2 linked regions of the Streptosporangium becharense genome follow. The protein of the gene in region 2 binds, or shares a complex with, the protein of the main gene of each other region. Links are inferred from orthologs where the notes say so. Each region holds a gene or a part of one and is shown on either strand. Other genes may lie near its edges.

Region 1 (6,006 bases), 2.4 Mb from region 2 along the record:
CGCGACACCCTCGCGCACGCCGCCGCGGTCGCCGGCCGGGAGCTCGTCTCGGCGATCGACAACCCGGTGGTCCTGGCCGACGGCCGGGTGGAGTCCAACGGCAACTTCCACGGTGCCCCCGTCGGCTACGTGCTCGACTTCCTCGCCATCGCGGCCGCGGACATGGCGAGCATCTCCGAGCGCCGCACCGACCGCATGCTGGACGTGGCCCGCAGCCACGGCCTGCCCGCCTTCCTCGCCGACGATCCCGGGGTCGACTCGGGGCACATGATCGCCCAGTACACCCAGGCCGCGATCGTCTCCGAGCTCAAGCGCCTGGCCGCGCCCGCGAGCGTCGACTCCATTCCCAGCTCCGCCATGCAGGAGGACCACGTCTCCATGGGCTGGTCGGCGGCGCGCAAGCTGCGCCGCGCCGTGGACGGCCTGACCCGGGTGCTCGCGGTGGAGATCCTCACCGCGGCGCGGGCCCTCGACCTGCGTTCCCCGCTCCGCCCCGCCCCGGCGACCGGGGCTGTGACGGCCGCGCTGCGGCAGGCCGTCTCCGGTCCGGGGCCGGACCGTTTCCTCGCCCCGGAGATCGAGGCGGCGGTCCAGCTGGTCGCCTCGGGCGGGGTCGTCGCCGCCGCCGAGACGGTCACCGGCCCGCTGGCGTGACCTGCTGAGCCCGCTCGCAGTCCTCCCCGGCCACCGGCGCCCGTGGGCGTGACCTGCCGCGCCCGCGGACCGTCGTCCCAGGTCACCGGCCCGCCGGTGGGAACCGCCACGCCCGCGGGCCGGACCCCGGCCGGCCCGCACTCCGGTGCGTCTCCTGACCGGCGTGGCGGGACAATAGGCGCGTGCATGACTCATTCGCGCATGTCACCGGATATCTGGCCACCGGGCTGCGTGACGTGACCACCGACCTGGCCGCGCTCGACGGTGAGGGATGGTGGGCCGTCGTGGCCGACTACGAGGGCAAGGTGACGTGCGCCAGGTTCGGCGACGTCCGCCGGGCGCCGTTGCCCGCGCCACGTGGTCCCTGGCGCGGCCCGCACCGGTCGGCGTGGCGCAGCTCACTCGACCGGGACGCCTACGAGGACGGGGTGCGGCGCATCCGCGCCTACATCGAGCGCGGCGACGTCTACCAGGCCAACCTGTGCCGGGTGCTGAGCGCGCCGCTGCCGGAGGGCACCGAGCCCGACCCGCGGGCGCTCGCCGCGCGGCTGGCCGAGGGCAATCCCGCCCCCTACGCCGCCACGGTGAGCCTGCCGGGCCTGGGGGTGGTCTCGGCCTCCCCGGAGCTCTACCTCTCCAGGGACGGCGACGTCGTGGAGTCCCGGCCGATCAAGGGGACCGGGGCCACCGTGGCCGACCTGATGGAGAAGGACTACGCCGAGAACGTGATGATCGTCGACCTGGTCCGCAACGACCTGGGCCGGGTCGCGGAGGTCGGCTCGGTGAGCGTGCCCGCGCTGTGCGAGGTGGAGGAGCACCCCGGTCTCGTCCACCTCGTCTCCACCGTCCGGGCACGCCTGGCGCCCGGGGCCGGGTGGCCGGAGCTGTTCGCCGCGACCTTCCCGCCGGGGTCGGTGACCGGCGCCCCGAAATCCTCGGCCCTGCGCATCATCGATGAGCTCGAACCCGAGCCCCGCGGACCCTACTGTGGAGCCGTGGGCTGGGTGGACGCCGACCGGCGCCGGGCGTCGCTGGCCGTGGGGATCCGCACGTTCTGGTTCTCCTGCGGGGAGATCCGCTTCGGCACGGGCGCGGGCATAACCTGGGGCAGCGACCCTCGGCGCGAGTGGCACGAGACCGAGCTGAAGGCCTCCCGGCTCATCACGCTGGCTTCCACGTCTGGTTCAGAAGGAGTTACATGAAAGTACCCGTATGGGTCAACGGTGCGCTGATCCCTCCAGATCAGGCCACCGTCTCGGTGTTCGACCACGGCCTGATGGTCGGGGACGGGGTGTTCGAGACCGTCAAGTGCGTCAACGGCGTCCCTTTCGCGCTCACCCGCCACCTCGACCGGCTCAGGCTCTCGGCGCAGCGGCTGGACCTGCCGGAGCCGGACGTCGAGGAGATCATCGCCGGTGTGCGCGCCTGCCTGGCCGAGGCGCCCGCGTGGCCGCTGGGCCGCATCCGGATCACCTACACCAGCGGCCCGGGGCCGCTCGGCTCCGACCGGGGCGACCAGGGCTGCACTGCCATGGTGATCGTCGCCGAGCAGAAGCCGTTCCCGGCCACCGCCGACGTCACCGTCGTGCCGTGGCCGCGCAACGAGCGCGGCGCGCTCGCCGGGGTGAAGAGCACCTCCTACGCCGAGAACGCCAAGGCCCTGTTCCACGCCAAGGCCAGGGGCGGCGGTGAGGCGATCTTCGGCAACGTCGCGGGCGACCTGTGCGAGGGCACCGGCAGCAACATCTTCATCGTCCGCGACGGCCGCCTGGTCACCCCCACACTCGCCTCCGGCTGCCTGGCCGGGGTCACCCGCGGCCTGACGCTCCAGTGGTGCGGGGGAGTGGAGGAGGACGTCCCGCTGTCGGCCCTGTACGAGGCCGAGGAGGCGTTCCTGACCTCCACCACCCGGGATGTCCAGCCGATCCGCGCCGTCGACCAGACCGTGCTCCCGGCCGCGCCCGGCCCGGTCACGGCCAAGGCGATGCGGGTCTTCGCCGAGCGTGCGGCGGCCGACCTCGACCCCTGAGCGGGCCGGACGACCTCCCGTGCGGCCCGTGCGGGCCGCACGGGAGGTCGTCACGACGAGTCCCCGCCGTGCTGGAGAGCCAGCGCCGCGAGGTCGCCGACGGTGCGGCGTTGCAGGAAGACCGCGACCGGGAGGTTGATCTCCAGGTCGGCCGCGATCCGGTTGCGCAGCTGGACCGCCATGAGGGAGTCGATGCCGAGCCGGTGCAGACGCTGGGACGGGTCGACCTTCTCCCGGGGGAGGTGGACGACGGCGGCCACCTGGGAGCACAGGTAGGTCGCGACGAGCCGCCGGGCCGTCTCCTCGTCCGTCCCGGCGAGCATGTCGCGTGTCAGCTCCGGCTCGGCCGTCCGCTGCCCGCCGCCCTCCCCGGTGTCCTCCCCGGCGAGCTCGCGGAAGAGCGAGGACGATCGCAGGGCCGGGAAGAAACGCGTCCAGACGGCGGGTGTGAAGGACATGATCCCAGCCTGGGCGGGTGGGTCGCCGAGCAGCCGGCGGAGGGCCGTGAAGGCGTCGGCGGGGGCGAAGGCGGCGAAGCCGCGCTCGTCCAGGCGGAGGTCCCTGCCCGCCTTCGCCACCTGGCCGGTGCCGGCCCACTGCCCCCAGTTCACGGTCAGGGCGGGAAGGCCGTTGGCCCGCCGATGCCGGGCCAGGCCGTCCTGGTAGGCGTTGGCGGCGGAGTAGTTGCCCTGGCCGGGTGAGCCGATGAGGGAGGCCGCGGAGGAGTAGAGGAGGAAGAAGTCGAGGGGCAGGTGCCGGGTGAGCTCGTGCAGGTGCCACGACCCGTCGACCTTCGGGGGCATCGGGGCGAAGAAGCGGGTGCGGTCGAGCTGGGCCAGCGTGCCGTCGTCGAGGACGACGGCGGAGTTGACGACGCCCCGGAGAGGGGGCATGCGCCGGGCGATCTCGTCGAGGAGACCGGCCAGCTGGGGACGGGAGGTGATGTCCGCCCCGGCGACGAGGACCTCCACGTCGCCGGCCGTCATCGCCCTGATCCGCTCCTCGGCCTTGGGCGTGGCGCCGCGCCGGCCGACGAGGACCAGATGACGGGCGCCGTGCCCGATCAGCCACTCGGCGGTCAGCAGCCCCACGCCGCCCAGGCCTCCGGCGATCAGGTAGGTGGCGTCGGAGCGGACGGGCACCGGCCGCTCGGAGGGGAGCCGCTGCCGCCTGAGCCGGCTCGCGTACCTGCGGCCGTCCCGCAGGGCGATCTCGGTCTCGGTTCCCCCGGCGGTGATCTCGGCGCGCAGGGCGGCGAGCGCGGCCGGGCCAGGCCGCGCCGGAAGGTCGATCATCGAGCATCGCAGCTCGGGGTGCTCGTAGGGGATCACCCGGCCGAGCCCCCACACGGCGGTCTGTTCGGGGTCGACGTCACCGGAGCCGAGCGGAGCCTGGGCGGCGGTGGTGACCAGCCAGAGACGAGGGGGGTTGGGGTCGCCCGCGGTCAGGGCCTTGACCAGGTTCAGCACGTGGAAGCAGCCCTCGAGCGTCCGCGTTCCGGCATCGGAGGCGGCCGGCAGGTGAACGACCCCCTCCGGGGGCCACGTCCCTGCCGCGGACTGCTCCTTGACGAGCTTCTTCCAGTCGTCCTCGGAGGCGGGGTCGAGCAGGCAGTGGTCAGGACCGGCCCGGTGGTAACCGGAGCCCGACTGGACGAGAAGTGCCCGGCCCCCGTTCTCGGTGAGCTGGGCACACAGTTCGGGGCCGAGCGGCGAGTCGGTCACCACGAGCCAGCGCGCCGCGTCGGGCCGCGAGGGGGCCGGCGGCTCCAGTTCCGTCCACTCGACGCCGTACAGCAGTCTGCGCGTCCGGTGTTCGACGACCTCCGGCGGTTCGGAGGACAGGCGCCTGAGCTGGAAGCCGGTGATCGCGGCGATCAGCCGTCCGCCGTCGTCGGTGATCAGGACGTCGCCTTCGACCAGGTCCTTCTCCTGAGGTGGTGAGGTGCGCACCGCGTGGGACCACAGCCGCTTCCCCGCTTCGGGCCGGCCGTACAGGCGGAGGCGTCCGGTCCGTACCGGCAGGTAGGTGTCCTGGTCCACGCCGGTGACGTCGAGCAGGGTCATCAGCGGCTGGAGGGCCGAGTCGAGCAGCGCGGGATGGAGCAGGTACCGGCCCAGGCCGGCGACGATGTCGCTGTGCACGGCCAGCTCGGCGAGTACGGCGCCGTCCTCGCGGTGCAGAGCCGCCACTGCCTGGAAGGGACCTGACTGTTCGATGCCGCGGCGCCGGGAGGCGGCGTAGTGCTCGGCGACGTCCACCGGCTCCCGGTACGCGGCGGGGTCGGGAACGTCGATCGCGTCGTCGTGCGGGGGGCACGGTCTCAGCGACGCGGTGGCGATCTCGGCCCAGCCCGCGTCCTCGCCCCCGGTCGCGTCGGCGGTGAAGGCGGTCCAGCGGCGGCTTCCGTCGTCTCCGGCCGCGTCCAAGCAAACCTGGACGCGCTGGACGGTCTCGGAGGTCAGGAACAGGGCATGCCGCAGGCACAGGTTCTCCACCTCGAAGGGCCGGTCCGGGTACGCCTCCGTCCCGGCCGCCAGCGCGAGCTCATGGTAGGCCGCGCCGGGCAGCACCGGCATCCCGTGCACGCGGTGCTCGGCGAGGTAGGGCAGCCGGTCGAGGTCGAGGTCGAAGTCCCAGACGAACCGGTCCCCCGGCGCGAGCCGCAGGGCCTCGCCCATGATCGGGTGGCCGGAGCCGGTCGCGCCGCGCTTCGCGCCGGTCTTCCCGGGGGTCTTCCAGTACCGCTCGTGCTGCCAGGGGTAGGAGGGCAGGCGGACGTCGTGACGGTCGTACGGCTGGATCAGCCCGAAGTCGACCCGGCGGCCGGTGACGAACAGCTCGGCCACGGCCTCCAGCAGGGCGGTACGGCCCGGGACGTCCCTCGCCAGCACGGTGACGACGGTACCGTCCGCACCCGCGTGCCGCAGGTTCCGCTGCACGGCGCGGGCGAGCAGCGGGTTCGGGCTGAACTCGACGAACGTGTCGAACCCCTCCCCGGCCAGACGCTGCACCGCGTCGGCGAACAGCACCGGCTCGCGCAGGTTGTCCACCCAGTACGCGGCGTCCATCTCCGGGCCGCGCAGGAAACGCGCGGTGACCGTCGAGAACACCGGGACCGTCCCTGGCCGGGGACGCAGGGGTGCCATGAGTTCCAGCAGGGGCCCGCGCAGCGGGTCCATCTGCGGGCTGTGCGAGGCGAAGTCCACCTGCACCCGGCGGCCGAAGACGCCTCGGCCCTCCAGGTCGCGCAGGATCGTGTCCACCGTGCCCGCGTCGCCGGCGATGACGGTCGAGGTGGGGGCGTTGCTCACCGCCACGAC
Region 2 (6,084 bases):
CGGTCGTGCCGACGCAGCCGATCCGTCCTACCGTCACGCCGTCGGCTACGGTAAGCACATCGGTCACGCCTTCGGCCCCGCCGAGCACGCCGTCGCCAAGCTCAAGTCCCACCCCCAGTCCGACGATTCCCACCCCCACCCCCACCCCCACCGCCCCGCCGGTGACACCGAGCCCCATACCGAGCGAGACCCCCGACTCGGGCGAATCAGACCCTCCAAATGGGGAGACGTGATGCGGCAACGGGTTGATGATGGACACCGGTGGCCCAAGAGTGCACCGGCACCCAAGATGAACGGTAAGGGACAGTGCAGGAAATGACTCAGCCTCGACGCCTCGGCGATCGCTACGAGCTCGACGGCGTCGTCGGGCGCGGTGGCATGGCCGAGGTCTATCGTGCCCGAGACATCCGGCTGGATCGGATCGTGGCCATCAAGACCCTCCGTGCCGACCTCGCCAGGGACCACATCTTCCAGGCGCGTTTCCGCAGGGAGGCGCAGTCCGCCGCGTCACTGAACCACCCGGCCATCGTCGCGGTCTACGACACCGGCGAGGATGTCTCCGAGGGTGCGCCGGTGCCCTACATCGTGATGGAGTACGTCGACGGCCGGACGCTGCGCGACCTGCTCCGGGCCGACCGGCGGCTGCTCCCCGAGCGGGCGGCCGAGCTGGTCGACGGCATCCTGCGGGCGCTCGACTACAGCCACCGCGGTGGCATCGTCCACCGTGACATCAAGCCGGCGAACGTCATGATCACCCGCAACGGCGACGTGAAGGTCATGGACTTCGGCATCGCCCGCGCGATGGCCGACTCGGCCGCGACGATGACGCAGACCGCCCAGGTGATCGGCACCGCCCAGTACCTCTCGCCGGAGCAGGCCCGGGGTGAGCGCGTCGACTCCCGCAGCGACATCTACTCCACCGGCTGCGTGCTGTACGAGCTGCTGACCGGCCAGCCGCCGTTCACCGGCGACTCCCCGGTGGCGATCGCCTACCAGCACGTGCGCGAAGACCCGATCCCGCCCTCGCAGATCGACCCCGACATCCCCAGGTGGGCTGACGCCATCGTGCTCAAGGCGATGGCCAAGGACCCGGCGCACCGCTACCAGAACGCCGGGGAGATGCGGGCCGACATCCAGCGGGCCCTGTCGGGCGTGCCGATGGACGCCCAGACGATGGCGCTGGCCAACAACTACGGCGGCGCCACCCAGACCATGCAGCCTCCGCCGTCGCAGGGCGGCCCGGTGCAGCACACCACCGTCGCCCCGGCGTACGAGTACGGTGCCGAGGAGACCCGGCACGGCGGCGAGCGCGGAGGGGGCGGCGGCGGTCGGCGCCGCCAGCAGAGCGGCGGCGGCACCGCGGTCAAGACCGCGGCCTGGATCCTCGTCCCCCTGCTGATCATCGGTGCCTTCATCGGCGTGGGCTACATGTTCCTCAGCTCGCCCGGCACGCCCAGCGGCGGGGGCAAGGTGAAGATCCCGCCGCTGGCCTCGCAGACCGTCGACGCGGCGACCAAGACGCTCGAAGAACTCGGCCTGAAGGTGAAGAAGGTCGAGGCGTTCGACGCGGAGATACCGAAGAACTCGGTGATCGACACCGAGCCGGCGGCCGACACCGAGGTCGAGAAGGGTTCCGAGGTCATCCTCAAGGTCTCTAAGGGCGTCGAGAAGATCGAGGTGCCCAACGTGGTCAACATGACCACGGAGGAGGCCACGAAGGCGCTTGAGGAGGCCGGCTTCAAGGTCAGCGTGCAGAGCAAGGTCTCGGCCGGCAAGCAGGGTGTCGTCATCGAGACCGTGCCCGCCGCGGGCCGTAAGGCCAACAAGGACAGCACCGTCCGCATCTACATCCCCAAGGAGGCGGCGGAGGTACCCCCCGTGGTCAACCTCACGGTCTCGGACGCGCGGAACATGCTGCGGAGCGCGGGCTTCAAGGCAAAGATCGTCGAGCAGCCGAGCGACCTGCCCAAGGACACCGTAATCAGCCAGTCTCCGGAGCCGGGCACCAAGCTCCAGCCGGGAACGACGATCACGCTGATCGTCTCCAGCGGTCAGGCGCCGGAGCCGACCGAGCAGCCCACCTACCCGACCGAGAACCCGGACGTCCCGACCGAGGACCCGAACATCCCCGAGGACGAGGGTCAGCAGGAGGAGCCTCCGCCGCTGGAGGAAGATGGCGGTCCCTTCGACGAGTCGCCCTTCGACGGCAACTGATCCCGGACGACGTGACGAAGACCCCCGCCGGCGCGGGGGTCTTCTCCGTGTCGCGGGTCCTTCCGGAACGCCGCACCCCGGAGCCTTCCGGAGGGGCCGGCCGTCCCTTCCGGAGTCCGGAGCCTTCCGGAGGGGGCGACCCCCTCAGGAGCCCGGAGCCTTCAGGAGGAGCCCGGCGTCTCTTCCGGAGCGCCGGAGCCTGCCGGAAACGGCTCCCGGAACGGGGAAGAGCCCTTCCGCCACTCGGGGGCGATGGCGGAAGGGCTCTCGATGGTCAATCGCTCAGGGCGAACGCGGCGTTACGCCGATCCTCCGAGTCCTTCGAGCCAGTTCCCGAGCAGCCGGTGGCCGTACTCGGAGATCACCGACTCGGGGTGGAACTGCACGCCCTCGACGGGGGCGGTGCGGTGGCGCAATCCCATGATCACGCCGTCGGCGGTCGTCGCGGTCACCCGCAGGATCTCCGGGACCGTCTCGGGCAGCACGGCCAGCGAGTGGTAGCGCGTCATCGCCACCGGGGACGGCAGTCCGGCGAAGACACCGCGCCCGTCGTGCGTGATCGCGCTGGTGCGGCCGTGCACCAGTTCGGGGGCCCGCGCCACGGTCGCGCCGTGGGCGACCGCGATGGCCTGGTGGCCCAGGCAGACACCGAGCAACGGAAGGTTCCGGGCCTCGCAGTAGCCGACGAGCGGGACGCTCACCCCGGCGTCCTCCGGAGCGCCGGGGCCGGGGCTGATCAGCACCCCGTCGAAGCCCGCGGCGTCATCGGCCGCGACCCGGTCGCGCGGGCGTACGTCACAGGTGGCGCCGAGCACGCGCAGGTACTGGACGATGGTGTGGACGAAGCTGTCGTGGTTGTCGACGACGAGAACGCGGGTCATCCGTCGACGGTCGCCGGGTCGAGCGGGATACGGGGTTCGAGCCAGGGGAACACGACATACCAGAGTACGGCCACGACCAGGCCGGTCAGCACCAGCGCGGCGAACGTCCTGACCGCGAGGTTGCCGGGCAGGCGGCGCCAGATCCATCCGTACATGACGGCTCCTTTCCGGTCACCCGGCTTCCGGGTCATCCTGCTTTCCTTTCCGGTCGCCCGGCGTCGGGTCGCCAGGCTCCGGGGCATCCGGCTTCCCGGCCACGCGGCGGCGGGTCATCCGGCTCCGGGTCATTCCGGTCGCACCCTGGTCACCCGACGCGGTCCTCTCGCGCGTCCAGCTTGCCGAAGACGATGAGCCGCTGGGCGGCGGAGTACTCCGGGTGACAGGTGGCCAGGGTGATCATGGCTTTGGACGGCGCGCGGCCCGGTCTGCCGGGGACCGGGGCGATGACGTCGAGCTCCGTGGGGGCGACGACGCGCTTGCCGGTGACGCGGTAGGTGTAGCGGGCCTCGCGGGCGTCGACCACGATGTCGTCACCCCGGCGCAGCTCGTCGATACGGTTGAACGGCGCGGCATAGGTCGTTCGATGCCCCGAAAGAACGAAATTTCCTACTTTCCCTGGCATGGCGGTGCCGGGGTAGTGACCGGGTCCCTTCCGCAGATGCTCCCAGTCAACGCCCTCCACCACGGCGTACCGGTAGTCGGCGCCGAGCCTGGGGATGGTGAGCATCGCCAGCGCTCCGCCCAGCCGGATCCGGCCGAGCTTGGCGGGCCCGCCTGTCCCCTTCTCCTGGAGGAACTCCCGCTGCAGCAGCGTCTGCTGCTCGGCGGTGTAGGATCCGGTGCCCCACATGAGATAGGCGCAGAACAGCAGGATGACCAAGCCCGCGGTGATGCTCAGCTCTCCCACGGCTCTCAGCGCGGCTCTCATGAGCCCAGGCTATTGACGGCCCGACCGCCGAGCCTGCGAGAAGCGCCCGATTGGGCCAAGATTTGCCCCGAGATGGGGCTGTACGGAATCGCCATGGCCCACGTACGCCGACTATTCTTACACCGGTCTTCGCCCACCGGCGACTACGCTCATCGACAGGGCCTGCGCACGAGCCGGATCGCGCAGGGTTGACGCAGGAGAACCCCAGTGCCAAAGTCCAAGACTCGCAAGAAGGCGGTCTACACCCCGCCGCAGACGGCCCAGCAGATCAAGGTCAGCCCGCGCTGGCTGGCGCCGGTCATGGTGAGCTGCTGGATCATCGGCATCCTGTGGATCGCCACCTACTACGTGGCACCCAACGCCCCCCTGCTCGGCACGCTCCAGAACTGGAACCTGCTGGTCGGGTTTACTTTCATCATCCTCGGTGTGGTCTTGGCCACCCGCTGGCGCTGACTTTTTCCACAGGCGTTGTCCACACCCTGGGGAAGAGGCAGGGTGTGGATCCGACGGGACGCGGGCTCAGCCGGCGATCCCGAACTGAGCGTTGGCGGCGAACGGCGGCAGCAGCAGCACGAGTGCGACCAGCACGACCAGCGCCGCCGCGCAGCCCGCCCACTGGACCGCGCTGCGGTTCTTCCTCGGCGCGAAGGCGAAGATCGCGGCGATCACCGATCCGACGACCAGACCGCCGAGGTGGCCCTGCCAGCTGATGTTGGGGACGACGAAGGTGATGACCACGTTGATGCCGAGCAGCCAGAGCACACCGCGGGCGTCGTAACCGAGTCGCCTGGCGAGCACGAACAACGCGCCGAACAGGCCGAAGATGGCACCCGAGGCACCCACCGCGGCGATGCCGAACAGGTAGATCGCCACGGACCCGCCCAGCGCCGCGAGCAGGTAGAGCGTGAGGAACCGGGCCGAGCCGAGGCGCCGCTCCAGGTCGGGACCGATGGCGTACAGCACCCACATGTTGAACAGGATGTGAGTGATCGCGAAGCCTCCGCCCAGCGGCTGGTGGAGGAAGGCTCCGGTGATCAGACGCCACCACTCGCCGCCGTAGGCGACGGCGAGCGAGTTCATCGCGAAGTTCCCGACCACCCGGTCGACGTCGAGGTTCTCCGCGACGTAGGCCAGGACGTTGACGGCCAGCAGCGTCCAGGTCACCCACGGCGTGACGACCGCCCGGCCGCCGAACACGGCCTGCGCCTGCCGCACGGTCTTGTTGCCCTCGGCCACACATTCCGGGCACTGAAAGCCCACCGCCGCGTCGCGCATGCAGTCAGGGCAGATCGGACGTTCGCAGCGCTGGCAGCGCACGTAGGTCTCGCGGTCGGGATGCCGGTAGCAGGTGGGGGCGGCGGTCTCAGGCTCGTTGGGTGGTCGGGTGGTCATGATGTGTGGCTGGCCCCTTCGAGCGTGCTGTTATCCACAGACTGCCAGCCTATTCATGATCCCGAGCATCCGGATACGCGCGGGCGGTCACAGTTGCGGTGACCCGGCCCTCGGGCGGCCGGCCCGTGGATGCGGGTGACCCGGCCCCGGGCGGCCAGCGTGTGCACACGGGCGATCGGAGCGCGGACGGCCTGCGCGGGAGCGCCCCGAAGAGACGGAAGAACAGTGGCGACCGGCACCCCGCAGCAACCGGCCCGTGCGTGCGACCGGCGGCCTCCCTTCGGGGAGACCGCCGGAGGGCGGTCAGCCCTGGACGCGCTCGATGGTCACCGACTCCAGGACCACCGGCTCGGTCGGCCGGTCGCGGTTGTCGGTGGCGGTCTTCGCGATGGCGTCGACGACCTCCCTGCCCTCGATCACCTCACCGAAGATGCTGTGCTTGCCGTTGAGGTGCGGGGTGGGGACCACGGTGATGAAGAACTGGGAGCCGTTGGTACCGCGGCCGAACTGGATGCCGGCGTTGGCCATGGCCATGAGGTACGGCCGGTTGAAGAAGAGGTCCGGGTGGATCTCGTCGTCGAACTTGTATCCGGGACCGCCGACGCCCTTCCCCAGCGGGTCGCCGCCCTGGATCATGAAGCCGTCGATGACCCGGTGGAAGACCGTGCC

The links.
Region 1: the proteins of F4562_RS15980 (region 2) and F4562_RS05695 are in contact, whole or in part, in a solved structure (PDB 8RP0), measured with the Escherichia coli proteins. The link is inferred for Streptosporangium becharense from one-to-one orthologs.

The regions. Positions count from the first base shown.
Region 1 is NZ_JACHMP010000001.1:1,316,632-1,322,637, reverse strand. Bases 1-2,846 are described here. They hold F4562_RS05695 (chorismate-binding protein), read left to right. Parts: upstream 1-836; coding sequence 837-1,856; downstream 1,857-2,846. Other genes in these bases: F4562_RS05685 (type I polyketide synthase), read right to left, coding at 2,734-2,846; F4562_RS05690 (aminotransferase class IV), read left to right, coding at 1,853-2,683; hutH (histidine ammonia-lyase), read left to right, coding at 1-654. Outside these bases: more of F4562_RS05685, read right to left, coding at 2,847-6,006. UniProt on the Escherichia coli protein: Part of a heterodimeric complex that catalyzes the two-step biosynthesis of 4-amino-4-deoxychorismate (ADC), a precursor of p-aminobenzoate (PABA) and tetrahydrofolate.
Region 2 is NZ_JACHMP010000001.1:3,681,212-3,687,295, reverse strand. Bases 1,305-4,228 are described here. They hold F4562_RS15980 (anthranilate synthase component II), read right to left. Parts: upstream 3,096-4,228; coding sequence 2,514-3,095; downstream 1,305-2,513. Other genes in these bases: F4562_RS15970 (class E sortase), read right to left, coding at 3,400-4,023; F4562_RS15975 (hypothetical protein), read right to left, coding at 3,092-3,250; pknB (Stk1 family PASTA domain-containing Ser/Thr kinase), read left to right, coding at 1,305-2,214. In the rest of the region: F4562_RS15990 (serine/threonine-protein kinase), read left to right, coding at 1-233; more of pknB, read left to right, coding at 316-1,304; F4562_RS15965 (cell division protein CrgA), read left to right, coding at 4,231-4,476; F4562_RS15960 (rhomboid family intramembrane serine protease), read right to left, coding at 4,543-5,415; F4562_RS15955 (peptidylprolyl isomerase), read right to left, coding at 5,719-6,084. UniProt on the Escherichia coli protein: Part of a heterodimeric complex that catalyzes the two-step biosynthesis of 4-amino-4-deoxychorismate (ADC), a precursor of p-aminobenzoate (PABA) and tetrahydrofolate.